DNA from 3 places in the Citrobacter portucalensis genome. Region 1 is predicted to be linked to each of the others. Evidence: predicted binding sites of a transcription regulator. Region 1 holds the regulator's gene; each other region holds the start of a gene.
The links. Region 1 encodes ArgR, which controls arginine synthesis, uptake and breakdown. Its sites were predicted from a motif close to ANTGAATAAAAATACANT; they were not measured.
Positions count from the first base shown of each region.

Region 2: argC (N-acetyl-gamma-glutamyl-phosphate reductase) is a predicted target of ArgR. The motif match lies at 1,368-1,385, and genes of this name have one in related genera.
Region 3: argA (amino-acid N-acetyltransferase) is a predicted target of ArgR. The motif match lies at 1,896-1,913, and genes of this name have one in related genera.

Region 1 covers NZ_CP092466.1:494,077-497,317, forward strand. Annotated here, with positions in the region: gene aaeB (p-hydroxybenzoic acid efflux pump subunit AaeB) at 1-424, shown strand, start outside; gene LY264_RS02405 (barstar family protein) at 544-822, shown strand; gene yhcN (peroxide/acid stress response protein YhcN) at 880-1,146, opposite strand; gene argR (transcriptional regulator ArgR) at 1,524-1,994, opposite strand; gene mdh (malate dehydrogenase) at 2,431-3,241, shown strand, end outside.
Region 2 covers NZ_CP092466.1:4,851,404-4,854,644, reverse strand. Annotated here, with positions in the region: gene argE (acetylornithine deacetylase) at 169-1,320, opposite strand; gene argC (N-acetyl-gamma-glutamyl-phosphate reductase) at 1,476-2,480, shown strand; gene argB (acetylglutamate kinase) at 2,491-3,241, shown strand, end outside.
Region 3 covers NZ_CP092466.1:949,807-953,047, reverse strand. Annotated here, with positions in the region: tRNA gene LY264_RS04580 (tRNA-Met) at 1-44, shown strand, start outside; tRNA gene LY264_RS04575 (tRNA-Met) at 197-273, shown strand; tRNA gene LY264_RS04570 (tRNA-Met) at 307-383, shown strand; gene amiC (N-acetylmuramoyl-L-alanine amidase AmiC) at 458-1,711, opposite strand; gene argA (amino-acid N-acetyltransferase) at 1,946-3,241, shown strand, end outside.

The sequences.
Region 1 (3,241 bases):
GCTCAACCAGTTTGTTTCGGCGGCGGTTTCAGCAATGACCACCAATGTAGTCCGTCGTAAAGAAAATCATCTTCCGGCACTTTATCAGCAGCTGTTTTTACTGATGAACAAGTTTCCCGGCGATCTGGCGAAGTTTCGCCTGGCGCTGACGATGATCATCGCGCACCAGCGCCTGCGTGATGCACCGGTACCGGTAAACGAGGATCTATCCGCATTCCATCGTCAGCTTCGTCGTACTGCCGATCACGTAATTTCAGCAGGAAATGACGACAAGCGCCGACGCTACTTTAGCCAGTTACTGGAGGAGCTTGAGGTTTACCAGGAGAAATTAATCATCTGGCAAGCACCGCCTCAGGTGACCGAGCCGGTAAAACGACTCAGTGGGATGCTGCACAAATACCAGCATGCGCTGGTCAGTAATTAAGAGTTGAAAACCGACGCTAAAAGCGTCGGTTTTTTTATGGCTATACTTACCTGAAAATGCGAGAGACCCCTGGATATTGGCGGTCTGTAGAGTAGCTGGCGTCGGGATGGTGGCTATAGATGAACATCTATACATTTGATTTTGACGAGATAGAAGATCAGGGCGATTTCTATCGCGAGTTCACGCGCACGTTCGGTCTGGCCCGGGAAAAGGTGGTTGATTTGGATTCTCTGTGGGAGGTGGTGATCGGGGAAGTCTTGCCGCTGCCGCTGGAGATTGAATTTGTCCATTTACCGGACAAGCTGCGCAGGCGATACGGCGCGTTGATTTTACTGTTCGATGAAGCGGAAGAAGAGCTGGAAGGGCAGTTGCGTTTTAACGTTCGTCACTCAATGTAAGACATAAAAAAGCCCCCGGCAGGCGGGGGCAAGTCGTCGGACTTAGACGACGAGGGTTTATTTGTAGAGTTCTGCAGTAGCGTGCCAGTGAGCACCTTCACGGAGTTCGGTGACGCGATAGCTGCTGGCGCCTGCTTTTTCAGCTTTAGCGGCGATGGCCTGACGCATGTCCATTGGTGAACTACCGATCTGAGAGACGGAGACGCTACCGATGGATTGCAGATTCTGTGCTTCTTGTGAGTTCACCTGAGTAACCGCGGCGCTTGCACCGAAGGAGAGGACAGAAAGAAGGCTTAAGGTTGCAATAGTAGTTTTGATTTTCATGATATTTACCTCGTCGAATTCTTTTATTGGGGGTCTGTGTTTCGTGACCCTCATCACAAAATCAAGTATACACTAATCACCCAATAAATTAATACCACGCTAATTGTTTCACTGGGTTTTGAGTGTTAAGGAAATGATTTTTTATAACTCAATGGAATTAAAAAGAGCATTTCAAACAGCTTATACAAAATAAATTTAATTAAATCATGTAGATGCTTTATTTTGCAAAATGTGCGTTTTTAAGGCTGCATATTCACCATGTGAATGTGTTTTGATGGTTAAACGCACCATTTGTTAAATCAATAGCAGTGGAAAAGAGAAGGAGGGGGATGAAAAGAAAGTGTTTTCCCCCGCCGCGAGGCGACGGGGAGGCGGTATTACAGTTCTTGTTCGAACAGTTCCAGAATGGCTTCGTACAGATCTTTTACCGTAAAACCCTTAGCTGGGGTGGTGAAGATGGTATCGTCACCGGCAATCGTACCCAGGATACCTTCCGCTTTCCCCAATGAGTCCAGCAGACGTGCAATCAACTGAGCAGCGCCGGGGCTGGTATGAATAACTACGACCGCATCGTTATAGTCGATATCCAACACCAGATTTTTCAGCGGGCTTGAGGTCGTGGGTACACCCAGCTCCGCCGGAAGACAGTACACCATTTCCATTTTCGCATTGCGGGTACGCACGGCGCCAAATTTGGTCAGCATGCGTGAAACCTTGGACTGATTGATATTATCAAAGCCCTGATCCTGCAACGCGAGGACGATTTCGCCTTGAGAGCTGAACTTTTCTTCTTTAAGTAGCGCTTTAAACGCCTTTACTAATTCTTCTTGTTTTGCCGAGCTTCGCATAAGTCACCCGTAATATGGCGGTAGAAACAACATTATTGTGCATACAGATGAATTTTTATGCAAACAGTCTGCCTTGTTCAAGGCTGAAATAATGTTATGAAAGAGCGGAATTTTATCAAATTTCGTTATCAAGAAACATGCCTGTGTCACGGCTCGCAAATAAGGTTAAAAGTAAATTAAATGTTATCAAATTGATGTTGTTTTGAGAGGCGGGTAGGGTATATTGTCAGCACCTGTTGGAAAGTTGCTCTACTGTGTGGGTGGTTTTGAATTACGTAACTTAGGTTTTATTTTACGTAAGTTAAATGCATAAAAGCCAAATTTGCGTGACTACGCATTCTTGACGCGTGGTTGTTGTATTCATTGGATTTGTGAATTAAGGTCGCCGCCGCGGAGCAATAGACATTTTGCTTATCAATATAATAAGGAGTTTAGGATGAAAGTTGCAGTCCTCGGCGCTGCTGGTGGTATCGGTCAGGCGCTAGCATTACTGTTAAAAACCCAACTGCCTTCAGGTTCAGAACTCTCCCTGTACGACATCGCTCCAGTAACACCTGGTGTGGCCGTTGATTTGAGCCATATCCCTACTGCTGTGAAAATCAAAGGCTTCAGCGGCGAAGATGCTACCCCTGCACTGGAAGGTGCTGATGTGGTACTGATCTCTGCGGGTGTCGCACGTAAACCGGGTATGGATCGTTCCGACCTGTTCAACGTCAACGCCGGAATCGTGAAGAACCTGGTGCAGCAAGTTGCTAAAACCTGCCCGAAAGCGTGTATCGGTATCATCACCAACCCGGTGAATACTACCGTTGCTATCGCTGCAGAAGTGCTGAAAAAAGCAGGCGTATACGATAAGAACAAACTGTTTGGCGTGACCACGCTGGACATCATCCGCTCCAACACCTTTGTTGCGGAACTGAAAGGCAAACAACCAGGCGACGTTGAAGTTCCGGTTATTGGCGGCCATTCTGGCGTGACCATCCTGCCACTGCTGTCACAAATTCCTGGCGTAAGCTTCACCGAACAAGAAGCAGCTGACCTGACTAAACGTATCCAGAATGCGGGTACTGAAGTTGTGGAAGCCAAAGCCGGTGGCGGTTCTGCAACCCTGTCTATGGGTCAGGCTGCTGCACGTTTCGGCCTGTCCCTGGTTCGCGCATTGAGCGGCGAAAAAGGTGTGGTTGAATGTGCTTACGTTGAAGGCGACGGCCAGTATGCTCGTTTCTTCTCTCAGCCGCTGCTGCTGG
Region 2 (3,241 bases), 760 kb from region 1:
AAGCCACGTAAAACACGTGACGTCAATTGCTGCGAAATCGGTTCAGCAAACGAATAAATGCCGTGAATTTACGTTATTTAATTCACATCCAATCAAATAAGCGTTGCTTATGGGAATGTTAAAAAATCACCCCGCTTACCACTAAAGGATTAGCGGGGTGACAAGCAGTTAATGCCAGCAGAAATGATGCACAACCTGGGTGATTAATTCGCGAGTTGGCTTAATAAAGCGCGTTTCCAGATATTCATCCGGCTGATGCGCCTGATTAATAGAACCTGGACCCAATACCAGCGTCGGGCAAAGCGTCTGGATAAATGGCGCTTCGGTGCAGTAGTTCACCACTTCAGTCTGTGCGCCCAGCAGTTTCTCAACCACCTCTACCAGTTGATGGTCAGGTGGACACTCATAGCCTGGAATCGGTGGATGCAGTTCCGATATGGTCAGACGACCCGGCCAGCGTTCGCTGACAGGGGCCAGCGCTTCGTTAAGTAACCCATTGAGATCGTTTAGCGTCATACCCGGTAGCGGGCGAATATCCATATGCAGTTCGCAGCAGGCGCAGATTCGGTTGGCGGCGTCGCCGCCGTGGATGTGGCCCAAATTTAACGTTGGATACGGAACGGTAAAGGCATCATGGTGATAGCGCGCTTTCAGGTCATCGCGCAGATGCATGATGTGGCCGATGGCATCATGCATCAGTTCAATCGCATTAACGCCACGCGCCGGATCGCTTGAATGACCCGATTGTCCCAGAATGCGTATCGCATTAGAGATATGGCCTTTGTGTGCGCGAACCGGTTGCAGTGAAGTGGGTTCGCCAATAATCGCGCAGTCTGGGCGCAGAGCAGTGGTTTCAGAGAAGTAGCGAGCTCCCGCCATGCTGGTCTCTTCGTCAGCAGTGGCCAGAATGTAGAGGGGCTTTTTCAGCTTCGTGACGTCGACATCACGCAACGCGTCGAGGATAAAGGCGAAGAAGCCTTTCATGTCCGCCGTACCCAAACCATAGAGCTTATTGTCATGCTCGGTCAGGGTGAACGGATCGCGCGTCCAGCGTCCGTCGTCAAAGGGTACGGTATCGGTATGGCCCGCCAACAACAGACCACCAGAGCCCTGTCCAATGCTCGCCAGCATATTGAATTTATTCCGCGTATCGGGAACCGGCTGGACCTCCACATTGAAGCCTAAATCTTTAAACCAGCCCGCCAACAGAGTGATTAAACCTGCATTGCTTTGATCGAGCGCTTCTTCGGTAGCGCTAATCGATGGCGTGGCAATCAGAGCGCGGTAAATCTCGATAAATGGCGGTAAATTGTTTTTCATTGTTGACACACCTCGGGTCATGATAGTATCAATATTCATGCAGTATTTATGAATAAAAATACATTAACGTTGAGCGTAATAAAACCCACCAAGTGTAAGGTGAGGTGATAAAGGCTTATACCTGGCAACAGAATCTAAGAAGGTGAGCAGCCCCGATGTTGAATACGCTGATTGTGGGCGCCAGTGGCTATGCCGGCGCAGAGCTTGTGACCTATGTAAATCGCCATCCTGATATGACCATAACCGCTTTGACCGTCTCAGCGCAAAGCAATGATGCAGGAAAATTAATCTCCGATTTGCATCCGCAGTTGAAAGGCATTGTCGATTTACCGTTGCAGCCAATGTCAGATATCAGCGAGTTTAGCGCAGGGGTGGATGTTGTGTTCCTCGCAACGGCTCATGAGGTAAGTCATGACCTGGCTCCGCAGTTTTTGCAGGCCGGTTGCGTGGTGTTTGACCTCTCTGGTGCGTTTCGCGTAAATGACAGCGCGTTCTATGAAAAATATTATGGTTTTACCCATCAGCATCCCGACCTGCTGGAGCAGGCAGTTTACGGGCTGGCGGAATGGAAAGAAGACCAACTGAAAGAAGCGAATCTGATTGCTGTGCCGGGTTGTTACCCGATGGCGGCGCAGCTTTCGCTGAAACCACTGATTGACGCCGGGTTGTTGGATCTCGGCCAGTGGCCGGTAATTAATGCGACCAGCGGTGTGAGCGGTGCGGGCCGTAAAGCGGCTATCTCTAATAGTTTTTGCGAAGTAAGCCTGCAACCGTATGGCGTGTTTACCCATCGTCATCAGCCGGAAATCGCTACTCATCTGGGGGCTGAAGTGATTTTCACCCCGCATCTGGGCAACTTCCCGCGCGGAATTCTGGAAACTATCACTTGCCGCCTTAAAGCGGGTGTAACTCATGCTCAGGTAGCGCAGACGCTGCAACAGGCGTATGGCGATAAGCCGCTGGTGCGTCTGTATGACAAAGGGGTTCCAGCGTTGAAGAATGTGGTTGGATTACCATTCTGCGATATCGGGTTTGCTGTGCAGGGTGAGCATCTGATCGTTGTGGCGACGGAAGACAACTTATTGAAAGGCGCGGCGGCACAGGCGATGCAGTGCGCAAATATTCGTTTTGGCTTTGCCCAAACGCAGTCTCTTATTTAAGGGTGCAACAATGAATCCATTAATTATCAAGCTGGGCGGCGTTTTACTGGATAGTGAAGAGGCGCTGGAGCGCTTGTTTACCGCCCTGGTGAATTATCGTGAGTCGCACCAGCGTCCGCTGGTCATTGTGCACGGTGGCGGCTGCGTGGTCGACGAGCTGATGAAGCAGCTGAATCTGCCGGTGAAAAAGAAAAATGGTCTGCGCGTCACGCCTGCCGATCAAATTGACATTATTACCGGTGCCCTGGCGGGAACGGCGAATAAAACCTTGCTGGCCTGGGCGAAAAAGCATCACATCGCGTCTGTGGGTCTGTATCTTGGCGATGGCGACAGCGTAAAAGTGACGCCGCTCGATAAAGAACTGGGTCATGTTGGACTGGCGCAGCCGGGTTCGCCTAAGCTGATTAACACGCTGCTGGAAAGCGGTTTTCTGCCGGTAGTGAGCTCTATTGGTGTCACTGATGATGGTCTGCTGATGAACGTGAATGCCGATCAGGCTGCAACGGCGCTGGCGGCAACGCTGGGTGCGGATCTGATCCTGCTCTCTGATGTGAGCGGTATTCTGGATGGCAAAGGCCAGCGCATTGCCGAAATGACCGCAGCGAAAGCGGAACAGCTGATTGAACAGGGCATTATTACCGATGGCATGATCGTGAAGGTGAATGCGGCGCTGGATGCCGCGCGTACGCTGGGCCGTCCGGTGGATATCGCCTCCTGGCGTCATGCAGAGCAGCTTCCGGCGCTGTTTAACGGCACGCCAA
Region 3 (3,241 bases), 460 kb from region 1:
TCATAACCCGAAGGTCGTCAGTTCAAATCTGGCCCCCGCAACCAATTAAAATTTGATGTAAGATTTTTGCAAAGTAGTTCGAGTCACAGCAAGGCGGCGACGCAGTGAATCCTTACGAGCTTACTCCAGTAAGTGACTGAGGTGAACGAGGAAAGCCAGCGCTGATGTGGTTTGAAATACGAAGCAAAAAGACGGACGCGGGGTGGAGCAGCCTGGTAGCTCGTCGGGCTCATAACCCGAAGGTCGTCGGTTCAAATCCGGCCCCCGCAACCAATCAAATTTGATAAAATATAAGCAGTACGGTGACGCGGGGTGGAGCAGCCTGGTAGCTCGTCGGGCTCATAACCCGAAGGTCGTCGGTTCAAATCCGGCCCCCGCAACCAACACATTAAACACCTTAACGGGTGTTTTTTTGTTTCTGCCGCCCATAAAAAAAGCGCTTTTCAGCGCTTTTTTGTTATCCCCTTCTCGCCAGCGTCGCCCCATCGGCAAAGTAGGCTTTAATCCCTGCCAGAATCGACTCTGCAACTTCCTGCTGGAAGGTCGCCGTTTTGAGTTTGCGCTCTTCCTCAACGTTACTGATAAATGCCGTTTCGACCAGAATAGACGGGATATCCGGCGCTTTTAGTACCGCAAACCCGGCCTGTTCAACCTGGTTCTTGTGCAGATTGTTGATTTTGCCAAGCTTACTCAATACCGCTTTACCAAACTTCAGGCTGTCGGCGATGGTCAGCGACTGCACCATGTCGAACATGGTGTGGTCGACGTAGCGGTCACCGCTCTTACTGACACCACCAATGAGATCCGAGGCGTTCTGGGTCTGCGCCAGATATTTCGCGGCGGTACTTGTCGCACCTTTGGTCGAGAGCGCAAACACCGACGAACCGCTGGGTTGTCGACTGGTAAAGGCATCGGCGTGAATAGAGACAAACAGGTCAGCACGCTGCTTCTGCGCTTTCGCCACGCGGACTTTAAGCGGAATGAAGATATCTTCATTTCGTGTCATAAAGACCTTCATGTTGCCCTCTTTCTCTATGAGGGCTCGCAGGCGGCGGGCAATCTGCAGCACCACATCCTTTTCACGCGTCTTGTATTTCCCCACCGCACCGGAGTCTTCTCCGCCGTGGCCTGGATCCAGCATAATGACAATGGGACGATCGCGCCCCGCTTTACCCGGCTGCGGGCCACTTTGTGCAGGTGGCACCTGTTTATCCAGATCGCCCTTGTTGTAATCTTCCAGCAATGCCAGCAGCGGATCCTGAACGTCCTGGGCATTCGCGGGATAGAGATCCATTACCAGACGTTCTTTAAAGCCTGCCACCGGAGCCAGCGCAAAAAGTTGCGGCTTCACATTCTGTTTCAGCTCGAACACCATCCGCACGGTCTTAGGATCAAACTGGCCAACGCGCGCCGACTTAATATACGGATCGTCAGGACGAATCTGCGTCCCAATGCCCTTGAGCACCGAGTTCAAATTAACGTCTTCAATATCCACAACCACACGCTCAGGATTACTCAGGGCAAACTGTTTGTATTTCAGCAGACGGTTAGATTCTACCGTGACGCGAGTGTAGCTGGACGCAGGCCAGATACGTACGGCAACGACCTGACTCACGGCCGCCAGACCCACCTGGCTGACGCTCAAAAGCCACATAGCACCCGCACCTTTCAATAAACGGCGGCGACTGATTGCTGAATTGGATCCCGACATGCTTCTCCCGAGCAAAGAAATCTTTTTTAGAGGTAATACGTAAAACGTCCGAATTGACCGGAAACTTTAGCGAATGACGCATAATCTGTCATCTATAAAAGGGTAAACATTCTTTTTATATTCACGGCATTACTGAGAAAAATCTTCGGCATGGGTAAAAATTACGCTTGCGCACAGCGCAAAAACAGAATAAAAATACACAAATTACGAATAATCATGCAATGAGGGTGTGCCGTGGTGAAGGAGCGTAGAACCGAACTGGTACAGGGATTCCGCCATTCTGTTCCCTATATCAATACCCATCGGGGAAAAACGTTTGTCATTATGCTGGGCGGCGAAGCCATCGAGCATGAAAACTTTTCCAGTATCGTCAATGACATTGGTCTTCTTCATAGCCTCGGCATCCGCCTGGTCGTGGTCTATGGCGCACGACCGCAGATTGATGCCAATCTTGCGGCGCATCATCATGAGCCGGTGTACCACAAAAATACGCGCGTTACCGACGCTAAAACGCTGGAACTGGTCAAACAGGCTGCGGGTTTACTTCAGCTTGATATTACCGCCCGCCTGTCGATGAGCCTGAATAATACGCCATTGCAGGGTGCTCACATCAATGTGGTCAGCGGTAATTTTATTATCTCTCAGCCGCTGGGTGTTGATGACGGCGTAGATTACTGCCATAGCGGGCGTATTCGTCGTATTGATGAAGAGGCCATTCACCGCCAGTTAGACAGCGGCGCAATTGTGCTGATGGGCCCGGTTGCCGTTTCCGTCACCGGTGAGAGCTTTAACCTGACGTCAGAAGAGGTCGCCACGCAGTTGGCTATCAAACTGAAGGCCGAGAAAATGATCGGCTTTTGCTCCTCTCAGGGTGTCACCAACGATGACGGCGATATTATTTCCGAGCTGTTTCCTAACGAAGCTCAGGCTCGCGTTGAGTTGCAGGAAGAGAAAGGCGATTACAGCTCCGGCACGGTGCGCTTCCTGCGCGGGGCAGTGAAGGCCTGTCGCAGTGGCGTACGTCGCTGCCACCTGATCAGCTATCAGGAAGATGGCGCATTGCTGCAGGAACTGTTCTCCCGCGACGGGATCGGTACGCAGATCGTAATGGAAAGCGCCGAGCAGATCCGTCGCGCTACCATTAACGATATCGGCGGCATTCTGGAGCTTATCCGCCCGCTGGAACAACAAGGCATTCTGGTCCGCCGCTCCCGCGAACAACTGGAAATGGAGATCGACAAATTCACGATTATTCAGCGTGATAACCTGACCATCGCCTGCGCCGCTCTGTACCCTTTCCCGGAAGAGAGAATTGGCGAAATGGCGTGTGTGGCGGTACATCCGGACTACCGTAGCTCGTCACGCGGGGAAGTGTTGCTGGAACGGATCGCCGCGCAGGCCCGGCAAATGGGGTTGAGCAAGCTGTTTGTGTTAACCACACGCAGCATCCACTGGTTCCAGGAGCGCGGCTTCACGCCGGTGGATATCGACCTGCTGCCGGAAAGCAAGAAAGAGATGTACAACTATCAG